Regions from separate parts of the Arthrobacter ginsengisoli genome, predicted to be linked through region 2. Evidence: predicted binding sites of a transcription regulator. Region 2 holds the regulator's gene; the other holds the start of a gene.
What was found. Region 2 encodes HrcA, which represses chaperone genes, less so after heat shock. Its sites were predicted from a motif close to TTNGCACTCGNNNNNNNCGAGTGCNAA; they were not measured.
Positions count from the first base shown of each region.

Region 1 (7,546 bases), on a different contig from region 2:
CAACGCCCGGCTCGAGGCCGGCGTTGAAGGCGATCTGCTTCAGCGGGGCGTCGATGGCAACGCGGACGATGTTCGCACCGGTTGCCTCGTCGCCTTCGAGCTGCAGGTTCGCGAAGGCCTTGGCGCCGGCCTGGATCAGGGCCACGCCACCGCCGGCGACGATGCCCTCTTCGACAGCAGCCTTGGCGTTGCGGACAGCGTCCTCAATGCGGTGCTTGCGTTCCTTGAGCTCAACTTCGGTTGCGGCACCGGCCTTGATGACTGCAACGCCGCCGGCCAGCTTGGCCAGGCGCTCCTGCAGCTTCTCGCGGTCGTAATCGGAATCGGAGTTCTCGATCTCGGCACGGATCTGGGAAACGCGGCCAGCAATCTGGTCAGCGTCGCCTGCACCCTCGACGATGGTGGTCTCATCCTTGGTGACGACGACCTTGCGGGCGCGGCCGAGGAGTTCGAGGCCGGCGGTCTCAAGCTTGAGGCCGACTTCCTCGGAGATGACCTGGCCACCGGTGAGGATGGCGATGTCCGCGAGCTGCGCCTTGCGGCGGTCGCCGAAGCCCGGAGCCTTGACGGCGACGGACTTGAAGGTGCCGCGGATCTTGTTGACGATCAGGGTGGCCAGGGCCTCGCCCTCGATGTCTTCGGCAATGATCAGCAGCGGCTTGGAGGACTGCATGACCTTCTCGAGGACAGCAACCAATTCCTTGACGTTGGAGATCTTGGAGTTGACGATCAGGATGTACGGATCCTCAAGGACCGTTTCCTGGCGCTCGGCGTCGGTGACGAAGTAAGCGGAGATGTAGCCCTTGTCGAAGCGCATGCCTTCGGTGAGCTCGAGCTCCAGGCCGAAGGTGTTGGACTCCTCGACGGTGATGACGCCTTCCTTGCCGACCTTATCCAGGGCCTCGGCAATCAGTGCGCCAATTTCGTTGTCACCGGCAGAGATGGACGCGGTGGCCGCAATCTCTTCCTTGGTTTCGATTTCCTTGGCGGAGGCCAGGAGCTCGCGGGTGACGGCTTCGACAGCCTTCTCGATGCCGCGCTTGAGGGACAGGGGATCAGCGCCGGCCGCGACGTTCCGCAGGCCTTCCTTGACCAGGGCCTGGGCCAGCACGGTAGCGGTGGTGGTTCCATCGCCGGCGACGTCATCCGTCTTCTTGGCAACTTCCTTGACCAGCTCGGCGCCGATCTTTTCGTAAGGGTCGTCCAGCTCGATCTCCTTGGCGATGGAAACACCATCGTTGGTGATCGTGGGGGCACCCCACTTCTTTTCGAGGACGACGTTGCGTCCACGCGGGCCGAGGGTGACCTTGACGGCGTCGGCGAGGATGTTCAGGCCCCGCTCAAGACCGCGGCGTGCCTCTTCATCAAATGCAATGATCTTGGCCATAACGGCAGTAGTCCTTTCGGGACAGTCGTTAAGAATGAACCTTCGCTGCGGTGCCCGCGACGGACGATCCTTGCCCTGCGGCCTCTGTATGCCGCAAGGCCAGGGATCTCACCCCAGCCAGGTGTTTCTCTCGCTCCCGGACCGGCCGCTTCAACTCCGTGACCGGGCGAACCGGGCGTTGTTTTAGCAGTCAATACGCGGGAGTGCTAAGTCAATAATTAGCACTCCCCCGGGGAGAGTGCAAGCAGCGGGCGTGCCGGAGTGCCCCTGTTCGGCCCGCTGAGCGCCCCTGGCACGGCTCAATACGCTAAGGGCGATTAACTCGCGGTGCTGTTGGCTGTTTCGCTGCCGCTCATGGTTGCCCTGTTGTCCGCGCCGTAGCGGTAGACAACGTAGTTCGCGGTGCTGACGTCTCCACGGGAGTCAAAGCTGATCGGCCCGGACTCCCCGTCGTAATCGGGTCGCTTTCCGGACCGGATGGCGTCCAGGCACTCCTGGTAACTCTTGCAGACCGCGGCTTCGCCGCCGGGGCCAGCGCTGCCCGGGCCCTGCACTTTGCCGCCCGAAACGGCGATCAGGCTGGCCGCAATGGAGGTTCCGGCGTCGTCCTGGGCAGCAGCGGCCGCGATGGCGGCGAGGTTGGCGGCGTCGTACGCTTCGGCGGCAAAGGTCATGTCCGTCAGCTCCGGATCCACGGAGACCAGTTCGGCCTGGAAGTGTGCGGACGCAAAGGTCCCCGGCAGGATGCCGCGCGTGCCCTCGAGGGCACGCGACCCGAGGCCGGAACCGTATTGGTTGACCGCGCCGTCGCTGAGGATGAGCTTCTTGCCGGCAAGGCCGGCGTTGTTCAGTTCGGCAATGGCGCCTTGGGCACCCGCGCGGGAGACCAGCACAACAGCGTCCGGGGCCGCCGCCTTCGCGGCCGCGGCCGCCTGCTGTGCGTGGCCGGGCGCGAAACCGACGACCGCGACGGTCCCGACGCCGGACGCCTTGGCGGCGGCGGCCACTGCAGTGGACACGTCTTTGCCGTAGCTGCCTTCCTCGTAGACCACCGCAAGAGTTGCCGCGCCACTGTCCTTGGCGAGTTTGACGAGAACGGGAGCCTGCGCGATGTCGGCTGCCGCGGTACGGAAGTAGTAGCCGTTGCTCTCGTAGCTACTGAGTCCGCTGGCGGTGTTCGCGGGGGAAATCATGGCGATCCTGGCGTTGGACAGGACGTCGATGGCGGTGGGCGCCCGGCTGGAGTCCGTCGGGCCGATGACGACGTCGGCCTTGGCCGCCACCAGCGCCCGTGCCTGCGCTGCGGTGTCCGCGCTGATGGTCTCGGGGAGCAGCTCCACCGGCTTTCCCTTGTGGCCGCCCGCAGCGTTGATCTCCCTGACGGCGAGCTTCGCGGCGGCCAACTGGGGGGCATTCAGGAAGTTCTGCGGCCCGGTGTTGTCGAGGATCAGCCCGATCCGCAGGATGCCGTCACCGCTCGCATCGGCCTGTTCCACGCGGGCGCCGCCCGTTGGCCCCAGACACGCGGTCATGGTCAGCGCCGCCACGGCCGCAACGGCAACCGCCTGGCCCCGCCTCAGCATCCCGGACCGGCGCCCGGCGCTGCTGCCGGCAGACTGTCGGGCGGCATTCATTCCGGCAGGATCCTGCGTCGCTCGTGCTGCGGCGGGGAAGGTCACGGGGCGGGCCGGACGCTTTCGGCCTGCGGGCCTTTGTCGCCCTCGCCGACTTCAAGTTCCACGCGCTGCCCCTCGGTCAGGGCACGGTAGCCGTCCCCGGCGATGGCCGACCAGTGCACAAAGACGTCGTCCCCGGTGCTGTCCACGGTGATGAAGCCGTAGCCCTTTTCGGAGTTGAACCATTTGACGGTTCCCAATGCCATGGTGTCCACTCTTTTCAGTCGGCCGGCGGGCGGTCCGCCATAATGTGCCCCGCAGAATGCAGCAACAGAATGCAGACACAGAATGCAAACGCAGCCCGCAAATACTGTACCCACAGCCTCCGGCCGGGGTGCAGGGCGCGGGCGGGCGGGGCGCCAATAGTTATTCAGGCGTAACCGGGACGGACTACTGGAAGCCGGGGGCCAGCACGACGACCAGCGGCAGCTGGAATTCGGCCGAGTCAACCATGGTCGGGATGCCCAGGAGTTTTCCGAGGGCTTCGGCGTTGGCCTTCTGCGCGGCGCCGGCGTAGAAGATGACGGAGCGAGGCTGTGGCGCACCGCCCCAGTTTCCGAGCGTGCCAACGGTCCAGCCGGCGGTGGAAACGGTTCCGCCCACGCGGTTCGCCAGGCCGGCGGTGGCGGTGGAGTTGAAGACCGCCACCGGCTGGGTCTTGTCGACGGCGGCGGCCGCGGTGGGGGTTGCGGAGGGGGTTACGGAGGGCGTGGCGGCCGCCGAGGGTGTCCCGCTGGCAGCCGGGCTGGCGGACGCGGGGCTGGCGGGGGCGGAGGCTGTGGGGGCCGGGGACGCCGCGGCGCTGCTGCCGCCCTGCTCGGCCGATACGGCCTGGGTGCTTCCAGCAGAGGAGAATCCGAGTTTCGGCAGGATCAGGAAGGCCAGGAGGCCCACGGCCAGGGCTGCGGCGCCGACGGCCAGGATGGGCCCCAGACGGCGGCCACGCCGGGATTCGGCGACCGCCCGGTGGACACCCTGGCGTGTGGAGGTCTCCGGGACCCGATCAAATTCATCCCGAGCGTATTTGGTCATGGTCAAAACGACGTCCTTGCTGATTTCTGACGATTTGCGCCCACCGGCTTCCGCGCAGGAATCCGCGCATCAGGTTGTGCTTTACGCGTCTGAGCCCAAGCGGCGAGCAGTGCGGGCACGTTGGCGTGACGTACGTAGTCTACGCAATCTCTTCACCAACATGGGATCGTGGGCCAGCGCATCCTCACTGTCAATGAGGGCATTGAGGATCTGGTAGTAGTGCGTTGCGGAGAGGTCGAAGAGCTCCCGGATCGCCTGTTCTTTGGCTCCGGCGTACTTCCACCACTGCCGTTCCAGCGCCAGTATCTGCTGGTCCCTGCTGCTAAGGGGGGACTCCGGGCTGGTCCCCGCGGACAGCGATTCCGCCGTCGAAGGGTGCTCCTGCGCTGGTTCGGCCACGACACACTCCCTTTGCTGGATCCGGTGAAAAGTCTTCCCCATGCTACGGGCGAATAACAGGCTTGTCATTTGCGACCCTGCGAGAATAGGCCCTGTGCCTACCTTCGACGCGCTTGATTCCGATGCCCTCTTCGAGCTGCAGCCCCCGTCGGCCGAGACTCCCGGTTTCGCTGAGCTGGCACGCCTGCCGTTGAATGAGCTCGTTGCTGCCGGCTGGGCGGACGCGCTGGCACCGGTGGAACAGCAGCTGCGGGATGTCCTGGCTTTCCTCGGCCGGGAAGTTGCCGGGGGCCACGCGATCCTGCCGCCGCCGTCGAACGTTCTCCTGGCGTTCCGGCAGCCCCTGGCGGAGGTCAGGGTCCTGATAGTGGGCCAGGACCCGTACCCGACGCCGGGCCACGCCGTCGGGCTGTCCTTCGCCGTGGACGGCGCCACACGGCCCATCCCGCGCAGCCTCGCCAATATCTACAAGGAACTCGAAGACGATCTGGGCCTTTCGCCGCGGGTCCACGGCGACCTCAGCCCGTGGGCGGACCAGGGCGTGCTGCTGCTCAACCGCGTCCTCAGTGTCCGGGCCGGGGAAGCGGGCTCGCACCGCAACCGAGGATGGGAAGCCATCACGGCGGCGGCGATCAGCGCCGTGGCGAACCGCGTCACCGCCGACGGCTCCCCCGTGCCGCTCGTTGCGATCCTCTGGGGCAAGGATGCCGGTACCGTCCGGCCGCTGCTGGGCACCGCGCCGGTGATCGCCAGTGCCCATCCGAGTCCCCTCTCGGCAGCACGGGGATTCTTCGGCTCCCGGCCGTTCAGCCAGGCCAACACGCTGCTCCAGGAGCAAGGGGACGGCACTGTGGATTGGGAACTTCCGCCCCTTCCCCGTCGGCTTCACAGTCGGGGCCACGCCCAGCCTTCTTAGCTAGTCTTGACTACATGACCTCAGTCCCCGCTGCCACCTCGGCCACCCGCAAATCACGCCCGCAGACGAGCCTCACCGTCCTGCGCCGCGAACAGCTCTCCCCCCACATGGTCCGGATCATTGCCGGCGGCCCGGGCTTCGCGGGGTACGTCAACAACGCCTTCGTGGACCGGTACGTCAAGATCGTGTTCCCCCAGCCCGGGATCAACTACACGGAGCCGCTGGACCTCTGGGAAATCCGGGAGTCCCTGCCGCGGGATCAGTGGCCGCACACCCGGACCTACACCGTCCGCTGGGTCGACGAGGCTGCCGGGGAACTCGCCATCGACTTCGTGATCCACGGCGATGAAGGTCTGGCGGGCCCGTGGGCCGACGCCGCCCGGCCCGGCGACGCCCTGATCTTCACCGGCCCGGGCGGGGGCTACAACCCGGACCCGACGGCGGACTGGTACCTGTTCGCGGGCGATGAGTCCGCGCTGCCGGCCATAGGCGCCGCGATTGAATCACTACCGGAGGATGCCCGCGGACTGGCCTTCCTCGAGGTGGACACCGACGCCGACATCCAGGCCATCGCCGCGCCGGCCGGTGTGGAGCTGCGCTGGCTCCTGCGCGGCGGCGTGCCGGCCGGGGCCAGCGACCTGCTGGTCACCGCGGTGCGTGACACCACCTGGCCGGAGGGCCGGGTGCAGGTCTTTGCCCACGGCGAGCGAGGCTACATGAAGACCCTGCGGAGCGTGCTCTACGGGCAGCACGGGCTGGAGCGCTCCCAGGTATCGCTGTCCGGGTATTGGGCGATGGGCCGGGTGGAGGACGACTTCCAGGCCGAGAAGAAGCTGGCCATCGGCAAGATCTAACGGCACAAGGCCTCAGCGGCGCCGCGCCCGCCGTCGTTCGTTGCTGGCAAGGCTGCGGGTCAGGGGCCGGGCCAGCGTGTCACCGAGGACGATGCCGGCCGCCACCCCCATCACGATAGCCCCGGCGTTGAGCATGCCCCCGGCACCCAGCAGGATCTCCGATTCCTCAACGGTCAACACATACATGGAGCGGAATATGGTGAGGCCGGGCAGCAGGATCAGCCCGGCGGGAACGGCCACCACCAACTGCGGGGCACCCATTCGAAGCGCCACCACCCGGGCGAGCAAACCGATGGCGACGGCGGCCAGCGCGGGAGAAAACCGGGGTCCGATGCCCAGCGACTCTCCCCCGAGCAGGACAAAATAGCCCACAACTCCGACGGCGGCGGTCGGCAGCAGCAGGGTCACGGAGGTCTGTTCGGTGATGCCGATCATCAGCACCGCGACGGCGATCAAAATGACCACCACCCATAAGTCATACGCCGGCGGGAATGTTTTAGTGACGTCGATCGGCTCCATGCCGGTCATGTCCCCGACCACGAAGCCGACCGCAATGCCGGCCACGAGCGCCCCGAAGGTCAGCATGGTGGAGAGGAACCGGCCGGCCGCAGTGACCGGGAAGCCGTTGATCGCGTCCTGCACCGAGGAAACGAGCCGTCCGGTCGGCAGCAGCAGCAGGATGCCACCGACCACCACAATCTCCGGGGCAATCTGGATCCCGACCAGGCCGCCGAACCGCCACAGGAGCAGGGCGATGAAGGTGACCAGGAAGGAACACGAGGCAGTGATGAAGAAGTCCGGTGTGCGCCAGCGCCCCAGCTGCCGTGCCAGCAGGCTGACCAGCAGGTTGGAGAAGAAGGCGACCGCGGAGGCTCCCGGCCCGCCGCCGAGCACACCGACAAAGACGGCGGAAAAGACGCCGAACGCCACAGTGACCATCCAGCGCGGGAACGGCTTGGAGCTGTGGGTGATCTCCTCGAGCCGCCGCACAGCCTCCTCGCGGCCAACTCCGCCGGCCACGATTTCGGTGACCAGCTGGTGCACCTGGGAGAGCCCGGCGTAGTTGTTGGTCCAGGACCGGACCACACGCAGCAGAGAAATGGGAGTCTGGTCCTTGGGGGCGTAGTTGATGGCGACGGACTGGTTGGTGATGTCCACTTCGATGTGCTTGAGGCCCAGCGCGGCCGTAATGGCGATGATGCTGGTTTCCACTTCGAGGGCGCCGGCGCCGTACCGGAACATGGACTCGGCCAGGTGCAACGCAAAATCGATGGTCTTGCGG
Region 1 is NZ_JAVDVQ010000023.1:55,060-62,605, forward strand. Features, by position in the region: gene groL (chaperonin GroEL) at 1-1,387, opposite strand, end outside; gene J2X01_RS18630 (ABC transporter substrate-binding protein) at 1,705-3,021, opposite strand; gene J2X01_RS18635 (cold-shock protein) at 3,063-3,269, opposite strand; gene J2X01_RS18640 (LytR C-terminal domain-containing protein) at 3,454-4,095, opposite strand; gene J2X01_RS18645 (DUF3263 domain-containing protein) at 4,177-4,494, opposite strand; gene J2X01_RS18650 (uracil-DNA glycosylase) at 4,589-5,410, shown strand; gene J2X01_RS18655 (siderophore-interacting protein) at 5,425-6,264, shown strand; gene J2X01_RS18660 (threonine/serine exporter family protein) at 6,277-7,546, opposite strand, start outside.
Region 1: groL (chaperonin GroEL) is a predicted target of HrcA. The motif match lies at 1,571-1,597, and genes of this name have one in related genera.

Region 2 (7,546 bases):
CAGCAGATCCAGGTAGTGGTGCTCGTGGACGGGCATACCGACTTTGTCGCGTTCAACCACGTCCGGCTGGGCTCCCCGACCGCACGCGGCGTCGGGATGGTCGCGCCGGTGTGGATCATTGATCCGCAGGAAGGGACCTCCATCGCGGACGGCGCGGTCAAGATCTCCGGCCGCAGTACCGCGCCGGGAGGCAGGCTCCGGTGGGAGATTCTGCGGATCGACGGCAACGTCAAGACCGCATACCTGAACGGGACCATGACCGCCTCGGCCGAGGCCGGACAATCAGGTGCCTTCAGCCTCTTGGTCAACCTGGGCCCGGGCAACTATGAGGTCCGCGTGTCCCAGCTTGAGGACGGCAATCCGGCGGAGGACCTCAACGTCGACACCCGCGGGTTCACGGTTAAGTAGCCGGACCGGCTACCAGCGGCCCAGGATGTCGCTGGCGAGGACCGTCGCGGCTGGACCTGCCGTCGACGAGCGCAGCACATGGTGGCCCAGCAGGGCCGTGACTGCACCGGCGCCGCAGAGCCTGGTGACTTCCCGCGGGCTGATGCCGCCCTCAGGGCCCACGATCAGCAGCACCTCACCGTCCTGCTCCGCCCCGTCGCCGGCGGGCCGGGCCCCCTGCCAGGCCTCCAGCACCTGCCGCAGCGGGCGCACGGCGTCCTCGTGCAGGATGATGGCGAGATCGGCGGCAGCCACTGCCGCCTGCAGCCCGGCGCCGTCGACGGCGGTGCGGACCTCCGGGATCCAGGCCCGGCGGGCCTGCTTGGCGGCCGCCGTGACGACGGACTGCCACTTCGCATGGGCCTTGGCCGCACGCTCCGCCTTCCAGCGCACTATCGATCGCTCGGCCTGCCAGGGGATGACGGCATCGATCCCCAGTTCGGTGGCAGTCTCGGCGGCGAGCTCATCCCGGTCCCCTTTCGCGAGGGCCTGGACCAGGACGAGCCGGACCGCAGGCCGGGGCTCGTCGGAGACGGCGGTGCATTCCACCGTCAGCTCCCCGGGTGCGACGGCGGCGACAGTTCCGCTGAGCCGTTTGCCGGCACCGTCGGCGATATCCACCGCTTCCCCCACGGCAAGACGCTTCACCGTGACCGCGTGGCGTGCCTCGGGTCCGTCAAGGACGAAGACGCCGCCGGGGGCCAGCCCGTCCAGGGTGCCGGGGGCAGTGAAAAAGACCGGGTTGCTCACCGCTACAGGTTACCGAGCCGGTCCCGGAGCTTCGAGAAGACGCCGCCGGTCCCGGCGAGCTTGCCTTCGGTGAAGTGTTCCCCGCGCAGCTTGGCGAGCTGGCGGAGCAGCTCCTCCTGGGCCGGGTCGAGTTTCGCCGGCGTGTCCACCTGCAGGTGGACCTTGAGGTCGCCGCGGCCGTAGCCGCGCAGGTGGGTGACGCCCAGCCCGCGGAGGGTGATGACCTCGCCGGACTGCGTGCCGGCTTTGACATCGATCTCCTGCCGGCCGTCGAAAGTGTCGAGCGAGATCTCGGTGCCCAGCGCGGCGGCAGTCATCGGGATGTTGAGGCTGGCGTGGAGGTCATCGCCGTCTCGCACGTAGGTGGCGTCATTGTTGACCCGGATCTCCACATAGAGGTCGCCCGCGGGTCCGCCGGCGGGTCCGGCCTCGCCCTGGCCGGAGAGCTGGATGCGGGTGCCGGTGGCGACGCCGGCGGGAACCTTGACTGTCAGCGTGCGCCGGCTGCGGATCCGGCCCTGGCCGGCGCATTCGTTGCAGGGGTCGTTGATGACGGTGCCGAAGCCCGCGCAGGAACCGCAGGGGGCAGACGTCATGACCTGGCCGAGGATGGAGCGCACGGCGCGCTGGACCTGGCCGCTGCCGCCGCAGATGTCGCAGCGTTCCGGGTGGCTGCCCTCACGGCAGCACGAGCCCTCACAGGTGGGGCAGGTGACGGCCGTGTCGACTTCGATCTTCTTGTTGACACCGAACACGGCGTCGCGGAGGTCGATCCGAACGCTGATCAGGGCGTCCTGGCCGCGGCGGACCCGTGAGGCCGGCCCGGCCTGGCCGCCGGCGCCGAAGAACGTGTCGAAAATATCCTGGAACGCGAAGCCCTGGCCGGAGTAGCTGCCGCCGCCGAAGCCGTTGTCGGTGCCGTTCTCGTTGCCCGTGGTGTCGTAGATCCGGCGCTTCTGCGGATCGGAAAGCACCTCGTATGCGTGCGTGACGGCCTTGAAACGGTCCGACGCGTCATCCCCGGGATTGACATCCGGGTGGAGGTTGCGTGCCAGCTTGCGGTAGGCCTTCTTGATTTCTTCGCCCGTGGCTTCACGGGAGACTCCAAGAACGTCGTAATGGCTGCTCAAAGTTTTGTATCTCTTCCTGGTTGTACTGCCGGTTAGGGGCAAGAAGCCTTGTGGGGTGGGACGTCCGGTGTGTCCCGGTGGGTTCCGGACGGTCGGCCGTGATCCGTCAGGGGCCCAGAATCCTGGACAGGTAGCGGGCCACCGCCCGGACCGCGGCCATGGTGGTCGGATAGTCCATCCTGGTGGGGCCAAGGACGCCGATCTTCGAGCTCGCGTCCGGGCCGTAGCCGGTCGCCACCACCGAGGCCTCCGCGAGCCCGTCGTATGGATTCTCCCGGCCAATACTGACGGTCACACCCCTCGGGTCCGCGGCCATGTCACCCAGCAGGCGGAGCATGACCACCTGCTCCTCGAGCGCTTCCAGTACCGGGCCGATGCTGAGCGGGAAGTCCACGTTGGAGCGGGCGAGGTTGGCGGTTCCGGCCATGACCATGCGCTCCTCGCGGCTGCTCGCGGCCAGCGCCTCCAGGCCCCGGGCCAAGGCCTGTGCGTCGGCGCGGCGCGCGGCCGGGCAGGTGACAACCACGGACTTCAACGATTGCGGCAGCAGGTTCAGCGGTGTCCCGGAGAGGCTTCCGAGGAAACGCGTCCGCAGCTCGGACAGGGCCTCCTCGGACAGGTCCTGCCCCACGTCAATGACGCGCTGTTCCACTTTGCCGGTGTCCGCGATCAACACCACGAGCACCTTACGGGGTGCCAACAGGACGAATTCGATGTGCCGTACCTTGGCCCTGCTCAGATGCGGATATTGCACCACGGCGACCTGGTGGGTCAGCTGCGAGAGCAGCCGCACGGTGCGCTCCAGCACGTCGTCGAGGTCGTCGGAGCCCTCCAGCAAGGCCTGGATGGCGCGCCGTTCCGCCGGGGAGAGCGGTTTGACCGCCGAAATCTGGTCCACGAAGAGCCGGTAGCCCTTGTCGGTGGGAATCCGCCCGGCACTCGTATGCGGTGCGGTGATGAGGCCATCATCTTCCAGGGCCGCCATGTCATTGCGGATCGTGGCGCTGGACACGCCCAGGTGGTGCCGCTCGACGAGGGCCTTGGAGCCGACGGGTTCCCGTGAATGGACGTAGTCCTCCACGATGGCGCGCAGCACTTCGAGTTTGCGCGGTTCGCTCACGCTCCACCTCCAATCGACTGTCCCGCATCCGATGCCGCCGTAGCGGCCGCTCCGGACGCGCTGTGTTAGCACTCGACATGCCTAAGTGCTAACCAGTCTAATATGAGTCGCCGCGTTGTTAGCATTGGATTCGCTCCGGGCGTTCTTCCTGGGGCTGGTGTTTTCGGGCACAGCCCGCCGCAGCAATCCGAGTGCAAAGCAGTGTGTAACCGATGTCGTACCAGAACTGGGGTCCGCAGGACCTGTCCGCCCCCGCCAAGACGCAACTGCCGGAAGTGCCGGTGGAACGCGGCATGGTGCTCGAAGATGTGCAGTCCGGTTGGGTCGGCGCCGTCACCCGCGTGGAGAAGTCCGGCGGGATGCACGTCGTCGCCCTTGAAGACCGCCGCGGCAAGTCCCGGTCCTTCAGGCTCGGCTTTGGCTTCCTGCTGGAGGGACAGCCGATCCGGCTGATGCCACCGGCGCCGCGCGCCGCGGCGGCAGGAACCCGCACCGCCTCGGGCTCTGTCCGCGTACAGGGCCAGCGCGCCCAGGTCGCAAAGGCAAGCCGGATCTGGGTGGAGGGCAAGCACGACGCCGAACTCGTCGAAAGGGTCTGGGGCGACGATCTCCGGGTGGAGGGCATCGTGGTCGAGCCGTTGCACGGCATTGACGACCTGGCCGGCGCCGTCGCCGCCTTCCGGCCCGGACCCGGACGCCGGCTGGGCGTCCTGGTGGACCACCTGGTGCCGGATTCCAAGGAGTCCCGGATCGCCCAAGCCGTGATGGCCTCCCCCGGGGCTGCGGGGAACGTGCTGATTGTGGGCCATCCCTATGTGGATGTCTGGCAGGCGATCCGGCCGTCCGTGCTGGGAATCGAGAAGTGGCCGGTGATCCCGCGCGGGGTGGATTGGAAGACCGGCATCCTGACGGCGTTCGGCTGGCCGCACAGCACCAAGGAGGACATTGGCCTGGGCTGGCAGAAGCTCCTCGGTGCGGTCCGCAGCTACGCGGACCTGGAGCCCTCCCTGCTGGGCCGGGTGGAAGAGGTCATTGACTTCCTCACCGTTCCCTGAGGAACGCCGCGGCGGGCCGCCGCCAGCGGGCCGATCCTCGATTCGGCCCCCGAGCAAGTATTCTTGGTACGGCGGCTGTGCTCCTGGCACGGCCCCGGCAACTCCACGCACCGACGCAGCACCGCAATCCGAAGGACGACACCGTGGCAGATGACGCACGCGACCAGACTGGCAATCAGCTTGGCCATGGCCAGCCCCCGTACCATGGCGTTCCCGCGAATGCGCTGCCGCTGACGGCGAATGAGGACCGGCAGTGGGCCACGCTTGCCCACTTCGGGGGCATCCTGGGCTGCGTTCCCGCGCTGCTGATCTACCTGATCTTCAAGGACCGGGGCCCCTTCACGGCGCAGGAGTCCAAGGAGGCCCTGAACTTTACGCTGCCTCCCACGATTGCGGCCGTGTTGTGCAACCTGCTGGTGTTTGTACCGGTCGTGGGCAATATTTTCGCCGTCCTGGCCACGCTCATCTGGATCGCTGTGACGTGCTTCTCGGTGGCTGCGGGCATCCACGTCAACCGCGGCCAGCCGCACCGCTACGAGTTCAACCTCCGCTGGATTAAATAGCTGAGCCCGCACCCGGGCATTGGAGCCGGCCGCTGCCCATCAGGGCTGGCGGCCGGCTTTTTTGTGCGGAGCCTTTTCGGGCGGCCTGGTCCGCTGGCTTAGTCCGGCAGGATCCTGCGGACCACGGCGTCGGCCAGCAGCCGGCCCTTGAGCGTGAGGACGAGCCGGCCCTTGAATGCAGCCGCGGGGTCCACGAGGCCGTCGGCGATGAGACCGGCGACGGCGTGCCGCCCGGTGTCACCCAGGCCCCCGAGGCTTGGGATGTCGAGCCCGGAGTTCAGGCGGGCCTCCAGCATGACGCGCTCCACGTTGCGGGTCTGGGAATCAAGGGTCTCCCGGCCGGCGGCAGGCGACAGCCCGGCACCCAGGCGGTTCGCATAAGCGGTGGGGTGCTTGACGTTCCACCACCGGACGCCGCCGACGTGCGAGTGCGCACCGGGGCCGATGCCCCACCAGTCGTCCCCCCGCCAGTAGGCCAGGTTGTGCCGGCAGGCCTGCTCCGGGGTGCGGGACCAGTTGCTGACCTCGTACCAGGCGAGCCCGGCCGCGGAGATGAGTTCATCGGCGAGTTCGTACTTGGCCGCGTGATCGTCGTCGTCGATTTCCGGCACCTCGCCGCGGCGGATCTGCGCGGCCAGTTTGGTGCCGTCCTCGACAATGAGCGCGTAGGCGCTGATGTGGTCGGGGGCGTAGGACAGTGCCGTCTCGAGTGAGAAGCGCCAGTCCTCCAGCGACTCCCCCGGCGTCCCGTAGATCAGGTCGAGGCTGACGTCCAGGCCCGCGTCCCGGGCCCACCGGACCGCCTCGGGCACGCGGCTGGGCGTGTGGGTGCGGTCCAGCACCTTAAGGACGTGCGGCACGGCCGACTGCATGCCGAAGGACACCCGGGTGAAGCCGGCGTCGGCGAGCAGCTGGAGTGAAGCGGGGGTGACGGAATCCGGGTTTGCTTCGGTGGTCACCTCGGCGCCGGGCTCGAGGCCCCACGCCGCGACGGCGGCCCTGAGGATGCGGGCCAGGTCTTCGGCCGGCAGCAGCGTGGGCGTGCCGCCGCCGAAAAAGACCGTGCTGAGCGGACGCGCGGGCAGGCCGCTGTTTTTCAGGACAGCGGCTGCGAAGTCGACTTCCGCGACGGCAGTGCCGGCGTAGGCGTCCTGGGACGCCCCGCCGCCAAGTTCCGTGGCGGTGTAGGTGTTGAAGTCGCAGTACCCGCAGCGCACGGCGCAGAACGGAATGTGCACGTAGAGCCCGAAGGCGCGGCCCGCGGCGCCGTCGAGCGCCTGGCCGGGCAGCAGCCCGTCGGGCGGGGCCGGGTCGCCCAGCGGAAGGGCGCTAGGCACGGGCGCCGCCGGCCTGCATCGGGACAGTCTTCACCAGCACCGCTACTTCTTGGCCTTGTCCTTGGACTCGTCCGTGGTGAGGGCGGCGATGAAGGCCTCCTGCGGGACCTCGACGCGGCCCACCATCTTCATGCGCTTCTTGCCTTCCTTCTGCTTTTCCAGCAGTTTCCGCTTCCGGGTGATGTCGCCGCCGTAGCACTTGGCGAGCACGTCCTTGCGGATGGCGCGGATGCTTTCCCGGGCGATGATCCGGGAGCCAATGGCGGCCTGGATGGGCACCTCGAACTGCTGGCGCGGAATGAGTTCACGCAGCTTGCCGGTCATCATCACACCGTAGGCGTAGGCCTTGTCGCGGTGTGTGATGGCCGAGAACGCGTCCACCTGCTCGCCCTGGAGCATAATGTCGACCTTGACCAGATCGGCGACCTGCTCGCCGTCGGCCTTCCAGTCCAGCGACCCGTAGCCGCGGGTCTTGGACTTGAGGATGTCGAAGAAATCGAACACGATCTCGGCCAGCGGCAGGCGGTAACGGATTTCCACCCGGTCCTCGGAGAGATAGTCCATGCCGCCCATGACGCCGCGCCGGCTCTGGCACAGCTCCATGATGGCGCCGACAAACTCGTTCGGCGCCAGGATGGTGGCGGCGACCATCGGTTCGCGGACTTCGGCGATTTTGCCGCTCGGGTATTCGCTGGGGTTCGTGACGTGGACGACTCTCTTGTCCTCCAGCGTCACCTCGTATTCCACGTTGGGGGCGGTGGAGATCAGATCCAGCTTGTACTCGCGTTCGAGCCGCTCACGGGTGATTTCCAGGTGCAGCAGGCCGAGGAAACCAACGCGGAACCCGAAACCCAGGGCGGCTGACGTTTCGGGCTCGTAGACCAGTGCGGCGTCGTTGAGCATCAGCTTTTCCAACGCGTCCCGGAGCACCGGATAGTCCGTGCCATCCAGCGGGTACAGGCCGGAGAAGACCATGGGCTTGGCATCCGCGTAGCCGGGCAGGGATTCGGTCGCCGGCTTGGCCAGGTTGGTGACGGTGTCGCCCACCTTGGACAGGCGGACGTCCTTCACACCGGTGATGAGGTAGCCCACTTCGCCGACGCCGAGGCCCTTGGACGGGGTGGGCTCCGGGGAGCTCACGCCG
Region 2 is NZ_JAVDVQ010000001.1:142,564-150,109, forward strand. Features, by position in the region: gene J2X01_RS00700 (GerMN domain-containing protein) at 1-408, shown strand, start outside; gene J2X01_RS00705 (16S rRNA (uracil(1498)-N(3))-methyltransferase) at 418-1,197, opposite strand; gene dnaJ (molecular chaperone DnaJ) at 1,200-2,327, opposite strand; gene hrcA (heat-inducible transcriptional repressor HrcA) at 2,434-3,447, opposite strand; gene J2X01_RS00720 (DUF3097 domain-containing protein) at 3,660-4,502, shown strand; gene J2X01_RS00725 (DUF4870 domain-containing protein) at 4,646-5,065, shown strand; gene hemW (radical SAM family heme chaperone HemW) at 5,164-6,402, opposite strand; gene lepA (translation elongation factor 4) at 6,445-7,546, opposite strand, start outside.